Regions from separate parts of the Solibacillus sp. FSL K6-1523 genome, predicted to be linked through region 2. Evidence: riboswitches for the same ligand, from Rfam matches in the RefSeq annotation. Region 2 holds a riboswitch; each other region holds the start of a gene.
What was found. A riboswitch is a leader RNA that binds a small molecule or an ion and turns the genes downstream of it on or off. The one in region 2 is predicted to bind cobalamin.
Positions count from the first base shown of each region.

Region 1 (4,248 bases), 3.0 Mb from region 2:
GATTCAAGGGACGTCCTCAGATGTTGGAAAAAGTGTCATTTGCACAGCACTTTGCCGGATTTTTGCGAATGATGGATTTCGCGTAGCACCGTTCAAATCACAAAATATGGCATTGAATTCATACATTACAAAAAGTGGTGGTGAAATTGGTCGTGCCCAAGGTGTACAAGCAGAAGCCGCTAAAATTGACGCGACAACAGATATGAATCCAATCCTCCTAAAACCAAAAGGGGAAATGATATCTGAAGTGATTTTACATGGAAAACATTTAGCGAATATGGATGCTTTGACATACCGAGAAACATTTGTAGAGGATGTTATGCCAGAAATACGGAAATCACTTGGGCGTCTAAGCGAACAGTTTGAAATTTTAGTATTGGAAGGTGCGGGCAGTCCAGCGGAGATCAATTTGAAAGCACGTGATATTGCGAATATGCGTATGGCACACGAAACCGATGCAAGTGTCATTTTAGTTGCGGATATTGAACGTGGTGGTGTGTTTGCCTCAATCGTTGGTACGTTAGCACTTTTGGATGATGAAGAACGCGCTCGGGTAAAAGGTGTCATTATTAATAAATTCCGAGGGATGAAGGAATTATTGGATAGTGGTGTGGAATGGCTTGAAAACTATACGGGAATTCCTGTTTTAGGTGTTATTCCATATGTGGATGTACAAATTGAAGCGGAGGATTCGATGGCACTATCGAGCTTACGATTAAAAAAACCACAGCAACAAGAATTTGCAATTGATGTTGCGATTATTCGCTTACCTTGTATTTCAAACTTTACAGATGTTGACCCATTATTTGAGGAACCAGGAGTGGGACCTCGGTTTGTGTCTTCATTAAAAGATTTAAAGCAGCCAGATGTCATTATTTTGCCAGGCACTAAAAATACGGTAGAAGATTTTTTGTGGCTACAAGAAAATGGCTTAGCACAAGGCATTTTGAAGCATGCACAAAAAGGTGGAAAAGTCGTAGGTATTTGTGGAGGCTACCAAATGCTTGGAGAAGTCATTCGCGATGAGTCTGCGATTGAAGGAAGTGGTGGCACGTACTTATCACTCGGGCTATTACCAATTGAGACGCATTTTGTAACAGAAAAACAAACCGTACAAGTACATGGCCAAACTGTAACAGGTCACGATGTGAAGGGTTATGAAATCCATTTAGGTCGCAGTGTGGCAACGAAGAAAATGACACCGTTTATTACTTTTGATGATGGTCGACAAGATGGTGTTTATACGGAACAAATTATCGGTACATATGTGCATGGTATCTTCCAAAATCGTCATTTTACACGCGACTATTTCAACCTTATACGCAATGAAAAAAATCTGGAATTAGTTGCTGGGGATGTTGTATCAGATGAGGATCGTCGTGAACAGGCGTATGAACTTTTGGATGAACATGTGCGCCAGCATTTAGATATGAAGAAAGTATACAATTTAATACATTTATCAGTGTAGAAATACGTAAAGGGAAGAGTGATGGAAAGTCACCACGGTACCCGCCACTGTGAAGCGGAGAGTTGTAGCGATACCACTGCAAAATATTTGCGGGAAGGGCTATGAACTTTAGGATGCGAAGTCAGGATACCTGCTGATAAACGGAATATTGTTCTTACGGGAGTATAAGAGCCACTATGCAATACATAATGGCATATTAACTTGCTTCAGCAGAAGTTCTCCACTTCTATTAGTGGGGGATGAATGCCAAGAATGACTTTAATTCAGTGGGAGTTCAATTCCAGGCTGAATCAAGTTAAAGCCCCCGGCGGATGTCACAGATTTTTTAGAGGAGTTTTTCGAGCAAGCTCGAAAAAAAATCTGGACGCAAATACGCCGAGGCGTATTTGATCGTATAAACAATTTGATTTATACGTTTTTTTGTATTTTATAAGAAAGGAGATGCTTGAAATGAAAGGGTCACCTTTACATATCGATTTTGAGAAGCTATGGAAAGAAGGCATGCATAATTGGCACGGTGAAATGCCTGAACGAATGATTGATGATGCATTAGAAGAAGCATTTTGGTCTCAATCGATGCAAAAAAAATCCTATCGCCAAACGGATGCCCATACGAAGCCGATTTATGAAAAAATGCGGAAACATATACCGGAAAATGCGACGTGTTTAGAAATCGGTCCGGGATGGGGAAATTACACCTTTCCATTACGAGAAGATGCTGAAAAGCTAACATTAGTAGATGGTTCAGAAAGTGTTCTTCAATATTTACAACAATATTTTGTAGAAGACGAAGGGGTGCAGTACGTCCATGCAAAATGGGAAGATGCTGAAGTAGAAAAGCATGATGTTGTCATTGGCGTCAATTGTTATTACCGGATCTATGAAATGAATGAGGCATTGTTGAAGATGAATCGCTTGGCAAAAAAGCGCGTCATTATCGGCTTAACAACAGGGCCTATTCAGCCTCATTATGTTGTACTCGATCAACAATTCGGTTATCAAATTAAATATCCAAGGCGTGATTATATTGGAATCGTCAATATGCTTTATCAGCTTGGGATTTATGCAGATTGTGAAATGCTTCCACTAGAACGTACATATCGCTATGCCTCATATGAAGCATTATATACCGCGCAAAGTAAGAAGATTTTAAATGACACGTTTCAGATCGATGATGTAAAAGCAGCACTTGCAGGTTTTATAACGGAAGAAAACGGAGAAATTATCTATCGTCATAAATTTTACGCGGCGATTATTAGTTGGGAGCCTGTGAAGCGATGAAGAACAGGAAATTTTACGTTTGGTTAGTTATGTTATTCGTTATTTTACTTTGCTCAGGAATCGGCGCGATTATGGTTGGTTCTGTAGGCATTACCCCCTCACTTATTATAGAGGTACTCATGTATAAACTTGGTATAGTACCAACTACAAACGCATCGAACGCTCAGCAAATCATTATTATGGAACTGCGTGTGCCGCGTGTCCTACTCGCGATGATTGTAGGTGCATCACTTGCAATTTGTGGTGCAGCCATTCAAGCATTAGTGAAAAACTCGATTGCAGATCCGTATATTTTAGGTGTTTCATCGGGTGCTTCTGTTGGTGCAACATCGGTTATTTTACTCGGTGCATTTAGCTTTCTCGGTGTCTATGCGCTATCATTTGCAGCTTTTTTAGGAGCAATCGCAGCTGTAAGTATCGTTTTTTTACTTGCTCGTATTGGCGGACGAACATCCATGATTCGCTTACTTCTTTCAGGTGTTGCGATTTCTATGGTACTAAGCGCGCTAACGAACTTTATGCTGATGATGTCTAAGGAGCAAGGGGGCATTCAAGCGGTCATGCATTGGATGTTAGGCAGTTTAGGCGGAGCAAAATGGAATAACATTGGAATTCCTGCTGTTGTATTCGTCATCGTTTTTACATTACTAACATTAAGCTATCGCCAATTAAATGCATTATTGCTCGGCACGGAAACAGCTGCAACATTAGGAATTAATATTGAGCGTTTTCGAATTTTTATTATTATTATTGTTTCGTTATTAACGGGTGTTGTTGTAGCGGTTAGTGGAAGTATCGGTTTTGTCGGATTAATCGTTCCTCATATCGTAAGAATGTTAGTCGGCTCAAATTACAAAGTTGTCCTACCTTTAAGTGCATTACTTGGCGCGATTTTTATCGTTTGGGCGGATATGGGCGCACGTATTGCGATTGCACCAGAAGAAATGCCAATTGGAATTATTACAGCGTTATGTGGTAGCCCATTCTTTATTTGGATGCTACGTCGTCAGCGATATGCATTTGGAGAAGGGGAATAAAATGATACAACTTCAAGACCTAGAATATTCTATAGCAGAAAAAGCAATTTTGCGTAATTTGTCCATCACAATTGAGGAAGGGAAATTCATCGGCATCATTGGACCAAATGGTAGTGGTAAAACGACGATGCTAAAAATGATTTATCGTCATTTAAAGCAAACATCGGGTAGTGTGACGCTACATGAAAAGGAAATTTGGGATATCTCCCCTAAAAAACTAGCGCAGCAAATGGCCGTTGTCAGTCAAGAATCTCCGGTGCTCTTTGATTTTACGGTGAAGGACCTCGTTATGATGGGGCGTATACCATATAAAAAATGGCTAAGCTCAGACAATGTGGAAGACTTTAAAATTGTCGAGGAGTGTATGGCACTTTCAAATGTTGGCCATTTAGCGGATCGAACATTCGTCCATTTATCTGGTGGTGAAAAGAAGCGTGTCATGTTAGCTCGCGCATTAGCGCA
Region 1 covers NZ_JBBOSU010000001.1:179,335-183,582, forward strand. The annotation lists gene MHI10_RS00920 (cobyric acid synthase) at 1-1,468, shown strand, start outside; cobalamin riboswitch at 1,444-1,620, shown strand; gene MHI10_RS00925 (class I SAM-dependent methyltransferase) at 1,919-2,749, shown strand; gene MHI10_RS00930 (FecCD family ABC transporter permease) at 2,746-3,786, shown strand; gene MHI10_RS00935 (ABC transporter ATP-binding protein) at 3,788-4,248, shown strand, end outside.
Region 1: another riboswitch for cobalamin. It lies ahead of MHI10_RS00925 (class I SAM-dependent methyltransferase); the one in region 2 lies ahead of MHI10_RS15145 (glutaredoxin family protein).

Region 2 (4,248 bases):
AAATCAACAGAATCCTTCGAGCCGTACATGATTTCCTCAGTAACAAGATGGCCATGAAGATTCATACAACCAAGCCCTACGGAATGCATTAATTCATTTGCTTTTACAACAGACGGTACATTTTTTATGTTCGTCATTTGGGAAACATTCGTTAATAAACGCATCGCCGTATCGACTAACGCTCCAAAATCATTCACTTTCGTTGCTGCATGGATATCGATTGAACCTAAGTTACAAGATACATCTAGCCCGTATTCATTCGGTTGATCTTGGTCCGTAATTAAACTTGTTTGCTGTACTTGTAAAATTTCAGTACATAGGTTGGACATTTTCACACGGCCAATATTTTTAAGTGGATGCACATCATTGACATTATCATCAAAAATTTCAAATGGATAACCCGATTCAAATTGTGCTTTTTTCACTTCCGTATAAAGTTTACGTGCATTTAAACGCTTGATTTTACGAATTTTCGGATTGTCTAGTAACTCATAATACATTTCCGAAATTGAAATCTCAGACATGCGCTTGCCGTATTCTTTAAAAATATCGTATGGACTAAATAGCACTATATCTTTATCACGTTTCATAAGGTTAAAGAAAATACTCGGAATAATAATACCTGTCGATAAAGTAGCGAGGCGAATTTTATCATCCGCATTCGGTTTTTTTGAAGAAATGAAATTTTCAACGTCCGCATGGAAAATATTTAAATAGACAACGCCCGAACCATTTCGTTGTCCCAGCTGATTGGAATAACTAAACGAGTTTTCCAAAAGTTTCGCTACTGGCATTACACCACTTGCACGGTTTAAAATTTCTTTAATTGGATCTCCTAATGGACGTAAATCAGTTAAGTTCACGCCAACCCCACCGCCAAGGCGTGAAAGTTCTAAACAATAGCCAATATTTTCAGAAATACTATTCATCGAGTCATCCATCGATAATTTAAAGCAACTTACTAATTCACCACGTGCTTTTTTTCCACTATTTAATGCAGTCGGCGTTGCAGGTTGATACGCTTCCATAATCGCTTCTACAGAACGTTCTGCTAAAATTTTGTCACCTTTTGCTAAATACAAGGCAATAATGACAATGCGGTCTTCATATTTTTCTAAAATTTCTTCCCCGTCACGACTTTTCATTGCATAGCTATCGTAAAATTTGCTCGCACTCATAAAAGATGGGAAACGGAAATTATAATCATACGCTTTTTTGTACAAATGTTTAATAAATTCCATCTCATACATGTCGATAAATTCTTTTTCATAGTAACCTTCATCAACTAAATAGCGAATTTTTTCTTCTAGATCAATAAAATAACGTAAACGGACATTTACATATTCTAAAAAGTAACGGCGCGTTGCCTCATGATCTTTTTCTAACTCTAGTTGACCCGTTGTACTATAACGATTCAATACATCATTATTCAGCTTTAAATATGTTTTCATGCTAATACCCTCGTTTCATAAAATGCTTGTATCACGTCATAGTCTGCCTGATAACCCCTTAAATCTAATTTACACACTAAAGGTACTTCATAAGTGTCCGCAATTTTTTCTCCAGCAGCGCCAAATTGCGTATGTCCAAAATTACTATTACCACTCACAACTACCCCTTTACAAAATGCTCGGTTCTCTTCTAAAAAATGAGATACTTTTGCAGGGACAGCTCCTAATCCATCTGTGTAAGTGATTAATAAATAAGGCTCTTTCAATAGTAATCCTTCCGAAATTTCAATGGATTCCTTTTCTAACTTCGAAACAACACTACGCACATTCCCTGTACGACTCGCGTAAACAATCATTGCGTAATCAACTCAATTTGAGCAATAATCTCCTTAACATCTGCTGTAAACGTTCCATCCACTTCAAGAACAGGTACACTCAAAAGCCCAGCTTCCATAATTTTTTGTTTTGCTTGCTCATCATGATCAATATTAATAATTTCCGCTTCAAGTCCTGCATTTTGCAATTCAGATTTCACCCAAAGACATTTCGGACAAATTGTTTTCGTATAAAGTTTCATAATAAATTCCTCTTTTCTTAAATAATAAAATAAAAAGGCCGTCTCTTTTTACAGAGACAGCCTAAAATGGAAACGTTAATAATACCTAAAAGTGGTGACGTCCCCATTTCCCAGTCCCCGAAGAAATGATTGATTGGTTTTCTAAAGGCAGGTCTCCTGGCTTTGCTTCATTCTCTGATTACCTTCCCATACGAATGTACAGTGGATTTAATCATCGTCAGCTTCACAGTTGCGGGGACAGCGTCGGTATTGCACCGAACTTCCCTTTTAAACTACATATAGTAGTACCTTCAAAAAACAAACACAATATATTGTTGTTGGATAGCCCTTAGTGTACCATCCTTCAAATGAAAAGTAAATCTCAAATAACGATTACCATAAATATGTATTGGTTTAGTATAATAATTCATCAAAATTTTTACCAAAATAGAGTATATCATAAATGGAGCAACACCAAAATCTGTTCTTGCCACATAGCCCTTTTTAGAATGGAAATCAGCTGCAAAGTATAAGAGGTTGGCAAATTTGGCTATAAAATGAGGGAAATTGGCTATTATAACGTGGAATGGCTATTAACTGCATTGTTTTGACTATAACCTGCTGATGTTTGGCTATTAGCGATCAGAATATGGCTATAATTTGCGTAATTTTGGCTATCAAGGCCGACTACTTGGCTATTAACCGGAAATCCCAGCAATAAAAAATCAGGGACGCTTTTCAACCGTCCCTGATTTTTTATAAGGCTTCGCTAAACTGCTATGGAATTTTTTATTTTTCAGCTGACAAAGATTATAAACTATTCGCAGGAGCTTTTACTTTTGTGACTTTATTAGACGTTACGCGCTTCTCCACCGCGTAGTCTGCACGTTCTTCACGAATAAAACTCATCGCTATTGCACCAAAAATTGCCGCAATACCAATTGCCATAAAGTTAATTTGTGGCTGGAGATTAAACGTTAATAAAATGCCCATATACGTTGGGGCAACGATGGAACCAATACGTCCAAAAGCCATTGTACTACCAAGTGCTGCAGCGCGAACATCGACTGAATAATATTCCGCCACATAAGCATTCGACATATTTTGTAAACCAAGTGAAGCAGCACCAATAATAACAATTAGCCCATAAGCAAGATAAATATTTTTTGAAAAACCAATCAATGTCAGTGATACCGCTCCAACTAAATAAAGCGGGATAAGGACACGTTTGAAACCAAAATATTTAATGAAATTACCGAATACCATTGTGCCAGCAATTGAACCGAATTGTAGCGCTACAATAAACATCAAACTCGATTTTAAGTCATAGCCTGCATTCATCATTAATGTTGGAAGCCATGTATTTAAAGAATACATTAAGATAAATGTACAGAAGCATGATAACCAAAACATCGTTGTACTTAAAGCAAGTTTATTTTTGAACAGATCACGTACTGGAGACTTTTGACTTGCTAGCTGCTCGGCAAATGTAAATTGAACATCTTTCGGAAGCGTCGGCTCTATTTTTCGAAGAACAGCAGCAAGCGCTTTCGTATCCTTTTGTTGAACTAAAGAATTAAGGGATTCTGGAATGATACGCACGATAAAAGGCAAAATAAGAAGTGGTAAACCAGCAATCCAATAAACAGGTTGCCAACCGAATTTTTCTAGAAATACTTGGCCACTAAATGAGGCAAGCATCGCACCTACAGAGTACCCGCAAAAAATGAATGAAATAATGGCCGCACGATGTTTTGTCGGGGCATATTCTGAAATTAAAGCAGCAACATTCGGCATAACTCCCCCAAATCCTAATCCTGCAATGACACGACAAATGATAAATAAGAGAGGCGTTGTTGCAAATCCAGATAATAATGTAAATAAACTAAAAAGGAAGGTTGTAAAAATAATAATGTTTTTTCTTCCAAAACGATCTGCATACAAGCCGAATAACACCGCACCAATTGCCGTACCGATCGTTGTATAACTACTAATTGACCCCGCTACGATATTAGAGAATCCCCATTCATCCTTTAAAAAAGGAATGGTCGCCCCATAAATAACAACATCATAGCCGTCGAACATCATAATAAAAAACAAACAAATGATTAAAATATAATGAAAGCCTTTTAATTTACTGTGATTAACTATTTCAATAGGGTTGACTGTATTCATGATATCCTCCGATATAAATTGTATTTATGGTAATGGCTATCTTCTTTGCAGAGAATACCTTATCGC
Region 2 covers NZ_JBBOSU010000001.1:3,137,034-3,141,281, forward strand. The annotation lists gene nrdE (class 1b ribonucleoside-diphosphate reductase subunit alpha) at 1-1,451, opposite strand, end outside; gene nrdI (class Ib ribonucleoside-diphosphate reductase assembly flavoprotein NrdI) at 1,448-1,807, opposite strand; gene MHI10_RS15145 (glutaredoxin family protein) at 1,804-2,028, opposite strand; cobalamin riboswitch at 2,158-2,335, opposite strand; gene MHI10_RS15150 (MFS transporter) at 2,818-4,182, opposite strand; gene MHI10_RS15155 (5-methyltetrahydropteroyltriglutamate--homocysteine S-methyltransferase) at 4,242-4,248, opposite strand, start outside.

Region 3 (4,248 bases), 1.8 Mb from region 2:
CTTTGTAAATCATTAGGGATTAATCATTCAACCGTTGCAAAGTCCGTACGACGATTAGAAGATGTTGGCCTTGTAACGATGAAACGTTCAGATTTGGATAAACGCGTAACACTCGTTTCCCTTACGCAAGCAGGTATGGATATAAAAGAGGAAGTTCTAAATGTTTGGAGAACGGTTGAACAAGTCTTCACTGAAAATCTTACAGAAGATGAAAAAACTTTATTTTTGGATTTAATGAAAAAGATTTTGAATAAAGGTTAAATATTTACAATATTAATTAATTTTGTAGGAGGAAATCTGAAAGTGGATTTTCCCCTACATATTTTTTTGCACATTTCTATAACTGGTCAAGGTTACATCCATATTTAGCACAATAATGGATGGTCCTTAGTAAAGAAACCGTGGTAAGATTATGGAAATGTTTTCAAATAGGAATGGGGGGAGTTCAATGGAATGGTTAATCCTGCTTGTCGTTTTAATTTGGTTTATATTATTTATACGCAAAAAACGCGCATTTACATTTAGTTTAGCTCCACAAGTATTAGATATAAAATCAATTAAAGGATTAAAAAAGCTCAGTGTCGACTTGGAGCAATCCCTTAATAAAGGTTATATGGAAAATGTAGCGGATCGGGTAAGTAGACAAAATAAGTTAAAGGGAAATGAGTACGGCTGGCGTCTTCTGGATTTGAAACGTTATTTTATTTTGACTTCTCTTTTAAAAGAATCGCCAATGTTTAGTGAGAAAGTCGATGAATTATGGCATGAGATGCTTATGTTTACCCGTGAGTATGAGGACTTTTCAAAAAATTATTTAGGGACAACACTTCATCACAGTCCGAATGTTAATGTGGAACCAGATCCAAATTTACGTGGTTTTTTTGATTGGATATATGCGGAACTTTTCTACATAAGAAAGGAGAACATTCATCTATATAAAGGCTTTTTCAGATTCCCTGTGCCTCCCAATATTATTGATGAATTTAAAGATTTCCCGGAAAATGAATTAATAGATAAATATTTTAAGAGTGATGCCAAGAGTATGCCAGTTGTCCTTTCACTGATTGCATCCATGAAAAAAACGGCAAATAGAGTGAAAGACCATGATAAAAATGCCATACGTGCAATGATGAAGAAAGGGAAAAGTCAGCAAAAATACAACGCAATGCTCATTCCTTTCCTATCTGTTTCCTATTTTCATTATGATGAATTTTATAATTACATGAATGAAAGCAGCAACGGTTCATCAAGTTGTACGAGTTGCGGGTCTGGAAGCTCTTGTAATAGTTGCTCGTCTGGTAGTTCTTGCTCAAGCTGTGGTGGGGGTGGAGATTAATAACTTCCAATTCAACGCGAATCTACATGAGAATACTCTTTTTTATTGTTTTTTTACAGAAAGGTTAGTCAATCAACAGACGTGTTAAAATAACGTTATACCTAAATACTTATTTGCATGTGAACTTTCGTATGGTACAGTATGTTTATCAATTTAATAAGTTTGCAGGAAAAAGTGCTATAAGCATAAATTGGGAATTCGGTGTGAATCCGAAGCTATATCCGTAACTGTGAGCGCTGATAAATACTGATGAAAAGAGACTGCTAAAAAGTGGGGATATTTTCACGTGTATGATAAGCGCAAAGCCAAGACACCAAGCTTTTTCTGATCGTAACAAATACTCTTCGGATTTAAAGAGAATGTGCGGCAGGAATAATCGTAGTTTTCTATTATGATATTTATGATGCCATCCATTTCCTTGGGTGGCATTTTTTTATTGCCGTTACAAATAATTAGAACAAAAGTGAGGGACTTGCATTGAAAAAGGACATGCGTTATTCGTGCTATCCATTTATGCGTGAAAAAATTTCTTTAGTGGATTATGAAATCCGAACAGATTCATTGACGACTAGAATTGGTGCGGTCTTACCAACATTAGTAGAGGATGATAAAGGAAGGATTGTTTTAGAAGACTTGCAAATTATTCAGCCACTTGCTTATCATGTAAATGGTTCTGTACGAGGGAAAATGGCGATTACTTTAGATGATTTAAATTGGTTAAGTGAGCGCTATGATTTTTATGTCAGTCATGTTGAAGACGTGATTCAACAGTTTTTATTGCCACAGGGAATAGAAAGTGCTGTAAGGCTTCATATTTGCCGAAGTGAAGCGAAAAAGTCATACCGTGCTTTACATAAAGTGAGTGAAGAACGAGATGTACCGGAAATTTTATTTGATTTCTTAGGGCTTTTAGCGAATGTATTTTTCGTTATGGCTGTTTATATGAACAAACAACATGCTTATAATGAAATTCCGTTTATTAGTAAATCTTATCCAGTTAAAAAAAGAAAAGAGGAACACCGATGAAAATTAAAATGAAATGGGTTGCACCACTCGCAGCCGCGCTTTTACTAACAGCATGTGGAGTGGATGAAAAAACAGCGAGCCAGCCAAAAGGCGAAGTAAATCAAGAACAGCAAGGATCTAATACGAATGAATCTTATAAAGTTATTGATGATCGTGGTGTAGAAGTGACATTTGATGCTGTACCTGAAACAGTTGTGTCATTACAACCAAGCAATACTGAAATTTTATTTGAATTAGGTGTAGGAGATAAAATTATCGGTGCAACAGATTATGATAGTTACCCAGAAGCTGCCCAAAAGATTGAGCGTGTTTCAACATCTACTGTTATTAATGCAGAACGTATTGTAGAATTAAACCCGGACGTTGTAGTTGCCTATACAGTTGGTGATGAAGCACAAATTAATCAGCTAGAAGATGCTGGATTAAAAGTATTTGTTATCGAATCGGCTGCTCAATTTGAGGATGTATATTCAGATATTATTCAATTATCAGAAGTAATGGGTGTGAAGCCAACTGGTGAACAAATCGTCAAAGATATTCAAACTCAAATTAAAGAAGTACAAGATAGAACAGCTACAATCGCAACAAAGAAAAAAGTATATTACGAAATTTCACCTGCACCAGATCTTTGGACAACAGGTAATGAAACATTCCAACAAGAAATAATGGATGCAGCAGGTGTCGAAAATATTTTTGCAGATCAAAAAAGCTGGATAAGTGTTGCTGAGGAAGATGTTATCCTACGTAATCCCGAAATCATTATTACAACGACGAATTATATAGACGATCCAATCGGTGAAATTATGGGACGCGCTGGCTGGGATAAAATTAGTGCATTGACGAATAAACAAGTGTTTTTAGTTGATGGAGATATTATGTCTCGTCCAGCACCACGAATAGGTCAAGCTGTTCAAATCATGGCAGAAACAGTCTATCCAGAGCTATTTAACTAGATTCAGCGGGGGTTCAAACCCCGGCTGAATTGGGGAACAAAGGCTAAACCCGTCACGTCCTGTGACAACGCCTTTGTGATCAACTTCGTGTTGACCTAAGCCCCGGCGGATGTCACAGATTTTTAAGGGGAGTTTTTCGAGCGAGCTCGAAAAAATCTGGACGCAATTACACCTCGGCGTAATTGATATAAATCTATAATTAGAGAACAGGCTAAGAAAACGGCTTGTTCTTTTACTGCTTTAAGGGGTGAGAAATAAATGATTTTTATTACAGGTGGCGTAAGAAGTGGGAAGAGCGCCTTTGCAGAGCGGTTTGTTCAGCGATATGGACAGGACGCGCGGTATATTTATGTTGCAACAGGTGTCGCGTTTGACCGAGAAATGGAAGCGCGAATTAAACGGCATCAGCTAGACCGCGAACAGCAAGGGTTACACTGGCTAACTGTTGAAATGCAAGTGGAAATACCGGCTGCAATGAAGCAGCTTAATGCTCAGCATGTGCTATTATTTGAATGTGTCACAACATGGCTGGCCAATGTGTTGTATCATACAGAAACGCTTGATAATCGTGAGCAGCGGATTGCGGATTATATATTGGCCTTTCAAGAACAGCTACTTGCATGGCAACAGCAAGGAGTGCGGGTTGTCATTGTATCGAATGAAATATTGGATGAACCACGCTCACCATTTGATGAAGTGGAACTGTACCGAAAGCTGATCGGACAATTTCATCAATGGATTGTGACACATTGTGAATCAGCTTATGAAGTACAATACCAACTTGTACAACAATGGAAATAAGAGGTGAACAAGTTGAAAAATAGTACAATTGGATTTTTATTAGCGTGGCAATTTTTCTCGGCTATTCCCGTGAAAAAATCGTTTGAGATGAACGCAAAAACCGTTACATGGATGTATGCCTTTTTACCGATA
Region 3 covers NZ_JBBOSU010000001.1:1,287,666-1,291,913, forward strand. The annotation lists gene MHI10_RS05900 (MarR family winged helix-turn-helix transcriptional regulator) at 1-261, shown strand, start outside; gene MHI10_RS05905 (hypothetical protein) at 449-1,336, shown strand; cobalamin riboswitch at 1,492-1,673, shown strand; gene MHI10_RS05910 (hypothetical protein) at 1,814-2,362, shown strand; gene MHI10_RS05915 (ABC transporter substrate-binding protein) at 2,359-3,315, shown strand; gene MHI10_RS05920 (bifunctional adenosylcobinamide kinase/adenosylcobinamide-phosphate guanylyltransferase) at 3,574-4,116, shown strand; gene MHI10_RS05925 (adenosylcobinamide-GDP ribazoletransferase) at 4,120-4,248, shown strand, end outside.
Region 3: another riboswitch for cobalamin. It lies ahead of MHI10_RS05910 (hypothetical protein); the one in region 2 lies ahead of MHI10_RS15145 (glutaredoxin family protein).

Region 4 (4,248 bases), 2.6 Mb from region 2:
TCTTGCGGTTTAAGTACACCACTAATAATTTTTAATAGTGTCGATTTGCCGCTACCATTCGGTCCAAGTATTCCAAGAATTTTTCCCTTACCTACTTGAAATGACATGTTTTTGACAATTGGGTTTGCATGATAGCCACCTGAAATATTTTGAACCTTTAGCATCATGCTCCCCCCTTTCTACGCTGTTTAAAGAAAATATAAGCAAATACTGGTGCACCGATAAACGCTGTAATTACACCGATTGGTAGCTCAACTGGCGCAATAATTGTCCGCGATACTAAATCACAAATGACGAGTAAGCTTGCCCCGTTCAATAAGGAAATTGGGAGTAAATGTCGATGATCTGCCCCGATAATACTGCGGACCATATGCGGAATTACAAGACCAACAAAGCCAATTGTACCAGACGCTGCAACAGATGCACCTGTTAGCATCGAACCACCCGCTAAAATCATAAATTTACTACGTTTCACATTAACTCCTAAATATTGCGCACGTTCTTCACCATAAATCATCGCATTTAATTCGCGGCGTTGTAACCAAATAATAACGGTTCCGATAATCGCGAATGGCAAAATCATTTTCACATACGGCCAACCGCGCATTGAAACACTGCCTAAAAGCCAACCGATAATTTCTCGCAACTCTTCTCCTGTTAAGGCGACCATTAACGAAATGCAAGAACCTAAAAAGGAACTAAAAATAACACCTGTTAAAATAAGTGTTTCCATTTTCAGTGTACGGTCTACGATTCGCGCAAAGCTTAATACTGCAATCATCGTTAGTAGCGCACCAATCATACTAAATACAGGTAATGTAAAGGTTCCCAATAATGGAATCGAGATACCTAGGAAAATCGTCATCACAGCACCAACCGAGGCACCTGAAGAAATTCCTAATGTATACGGATCTGCCAGTGGATTTTTAAGCAACCCTTGAAAAGCTGCACCTGCAATCGCTAAAGAAGCTCCGATAATTGCTGCTAAAATGACACGGGGCATTCTGATTTTCCATAAAATACTGTGGGCAACGGGATCAGTCGCCTTGTCCCATAATGTTGCAATCGGAATATTAACCGAGCCAATTGACACACCGAGCCATACGCTTAATAGCAGCAAAACGATTGATACTAAATAAGCGAATGTATATTTTTTATTCACCGAAAACCTCTGGATACATTGTTTGTGCAATTGATTGAATACCTTCTACAATACGAGGTCCTTGACGACTTGTTGTATCCGCATCAATTAAATGAACATTTCCAGATTTCACTGCATCCATTTCTGCATAAGCTGGATTTGATAAAATTGCCTCAATATCGTCTTCGTATGTTACTAAAATCACTTCTGGATTGTCACTTACAAATTGCTCTGCGCTATATTGTAGCCAACCTGGTTGTGTCACACTATTTTTAACACCTACCGTATGAAGCATTTCATTAATAAATGTTCCTGTGCCAACCGCGTATAAATCGGGGTTCGTACCTACAACAATAAATGCCGATTTCCCATCTAAACCAACTGCCTTAGTTGTCATTTCTTCAATATCTTTTTGCATAGTAGCAACCATCTCATCTGCTTGTGCTACCTTGCCTGTTAGTTGCCCAATTTGCTTCATCGTTTCATATGTTTCTTCAAAATTCACCGTATTTTTTACGACAAAAACAGCAATGCCCATTGCTTCTAACTGTTCCATGCCCTTTTCAAAATTGTACATGCCTGATTCATGCGCAAATACGATGTCTGGTTTAAGTGATGCGATTAGCTCTAAATTAAATTCCATGCCGCCTACTTTTTCCTTTGTCGTTGCTTGTTCTGGGAAAGTATCGTTATCTGAAACGCCGACAATTTCTTCATTTAACCCTAAGCCAAATAAAATTTCAGTATTTGAAGGGGCAAGAGAAATAATACGTTCGGGTTGTTTTTCTAATGCTATCTCTCTTCCTAGTGAATCCGTTACCGTTACAGGGAATTGTGCAGCTGCACTATCCTTACCTTTTGCTGTTTTGTTTTGTTCTGTATCATTTGTTGTAGGCTTAGAATCCCCTGTGCCACAACCTACTAGTACGAGCATCGCCATTAAAAAGAGCATTGCTAAACTTTGTATTTTCTTCATTTTATTTTCCTCCTAAATTTTACGTAGCCTATCTAGAACCGTTTTTTCAACCAAAAGAAAGAAGCCTCCAACTTGGGAGACTTCCATTGATGTATGCAAATAATTTCGAATCGATAATTATAAGCCACTCCCGATCCTCGCAGGTTTACTGTTGGCAATGTAGAGGCAGGTCTCCTGGCTCATGCATGAATACTTGTTGATACCTTCCCAAATTTCTTCAGTGGCTTTTTTCAACAAACTCGCATTTACAGTGGCGGGACCGCATCGGACTGAAACCGATTTCCCTTTTAATCCTTATTCATTAATTTGAAAAACTAATTTTTTAAGAACCTTCACATTTCTTATTTAATTGATAGGTTATTCTATTATAGCGGAAGAATGAATGTTTGTATGTAGATAAGAGGGAGTTTTCAGAAACTTCATCACTATTCATTAAATATATAAGTTGAACCTATTTATATAAAATTAATATAAACTTTTTATTTGCCTGACCCGTCAAATAGGTAGAACGTATTTGCGACATGTTGAAAATTAGAAAAAGTGAATATTTTATTATTACAAAACATCGAGAGGTCCACTATCGCTTTGCACTTCAAATAGCAAACACATTCAAATGTCTACTAGTTTCATATAATATACGGAAAAACGAACGTACATAAACACTCAAATTTACAGCAGGAGGATTTAACAATCATGAGAGCACCACAAAATGAGTATGACAAAAGAAGAAAAAAAAGAAGATCACGAATTGTAATGACGATACTGGTTATGCTAATCCCTATTTTTTTTGCTGGTTTTATTGTAGGAAAATCGTATGCTATTAATGAAAAAAGTAGTAAGCAAGATATGACCGAAAAAGTAGAGCCTTCGATTAACCAAGGTAAAGAACAAACTAATCTAAAGGAAGAATCTTTAGAACACTCAAATTCTGAAGTTAACAACAACACCCAACAAGATTCTACAGAGGAGGTAGAAGCCCCAATCAGCCAAGATAAGGAACAAGCAAGTACAGAAGAAATATCTTTAGATAAAGTGGTCTACCTAACATTTGATGATGGTCCTAGCATATTAACAGGCCAATTTCTAGATGTCTTATACGAGCAAAATGTGAAAGTAACCTTTTTCATGCAAGGAAGTAACCTGAAAAAGAAGCATCTCCAGGAAAGTGTAAAACGGGCAACAACAGAAGGACATTATATCGGTGCCCATAGCATGACGCATGAATCCAAAACATTATACAAGGATAATCAGTTTGTACCCGAGATGAACGAAGCGTTAGCACTAATTCATGAGATTACTGGTACAAACCCCCGTTTAGTTCGCCCTCCTTATGGTTCCGCACCAGGGTTGAAAAGTGAACAGATTCGCAATCAAATCGTAGACGCAAACATTAAAGTTTGGGATTGGACAATTGATTCCAATGACTGGTCGTTAAAAGATAATCCATCCCAAATTATAGAGAATATTAAAAGTGGCACAAAAGCTGATAGAGAAGTTGTGCTAATGCACGAAAAACCACAAACTTTGGCGGCACTTCCAGAGATTATTGCATTTTACAGAGAACAGGGGTATAAGTTTGCCGTATACGAAGAAGCTAATCATTTCGCCCTTAACTTTCAGAAGGATGCACGTCTGTAATCTCCTTAATATGGCCTCTACATGGATACACCTGATTATTCAAATATTAGGTTGATCAATAAAGAGGCCGATATGTTATGAATGACATCGCAAGTAAAAATTCACCCATTCCGACCTTTATATATGATACGTATAATCATCCGGCAACACGCGCTGAAGAAAACGTTTTGTCCTCTCTTCTTTTGGTTGGACAAAAATTTCATGTGGCGTGCCTTCCTCTACAATATTTCCCCCATCCATAAAGATAACCCGGTTTGCTACATCGCGTGCGAATGACATTTCATGCGTTACAACAAGCATTGTCGTCCCTTCCTTGGCTATCTCCCTCATAACGGTTAACACCTCTCCAACAAGCTCTGGATCTAATGCTGACGTAGGTTCATCAAATAAAATAATATCTGGATTCAAAGCGACCGCGCGCGCAATTCCAACCCGCTGCTGTTGCCCACCCGAAAGCTGACTTGGATAAGCATCGTATTTTTCAGATAAACCG
Region 4 covers NZ_JBBOSU010000001.1:541,605-545,852, reverse strand. The annotation lists gene MHI10_RS02595 (adenosylcobinamide amidohydrolase) at 1-164, opposite strand, end outside; gene MHI10_RS02590 (FecCD family ABC transporter permease) at 164-1,162, opposite strand; gene MHI10_RS02585 (ABC transporter substrate-binding protein) at 1,155-2,117, opposite strand; cobalamin riboswitch at 2,265-2,466, opposite strand; gene MHI10_RS02580 (polysaccharide deacetylase family protein) at 2,811-3,755, shown strand; gene MHI10_RS02575 (amino acid ABC transporter ATP-binding protein) at 3,873-4,248, opposite strand, start outside.
Region 4: another riboswitch for cobalamin. It lies ahead of MHI10_RS02585 (ABC transporter substrate-binding protein); the one in region 2 lies ahead of MHI10_RS15145 (glutaredoxin family protein).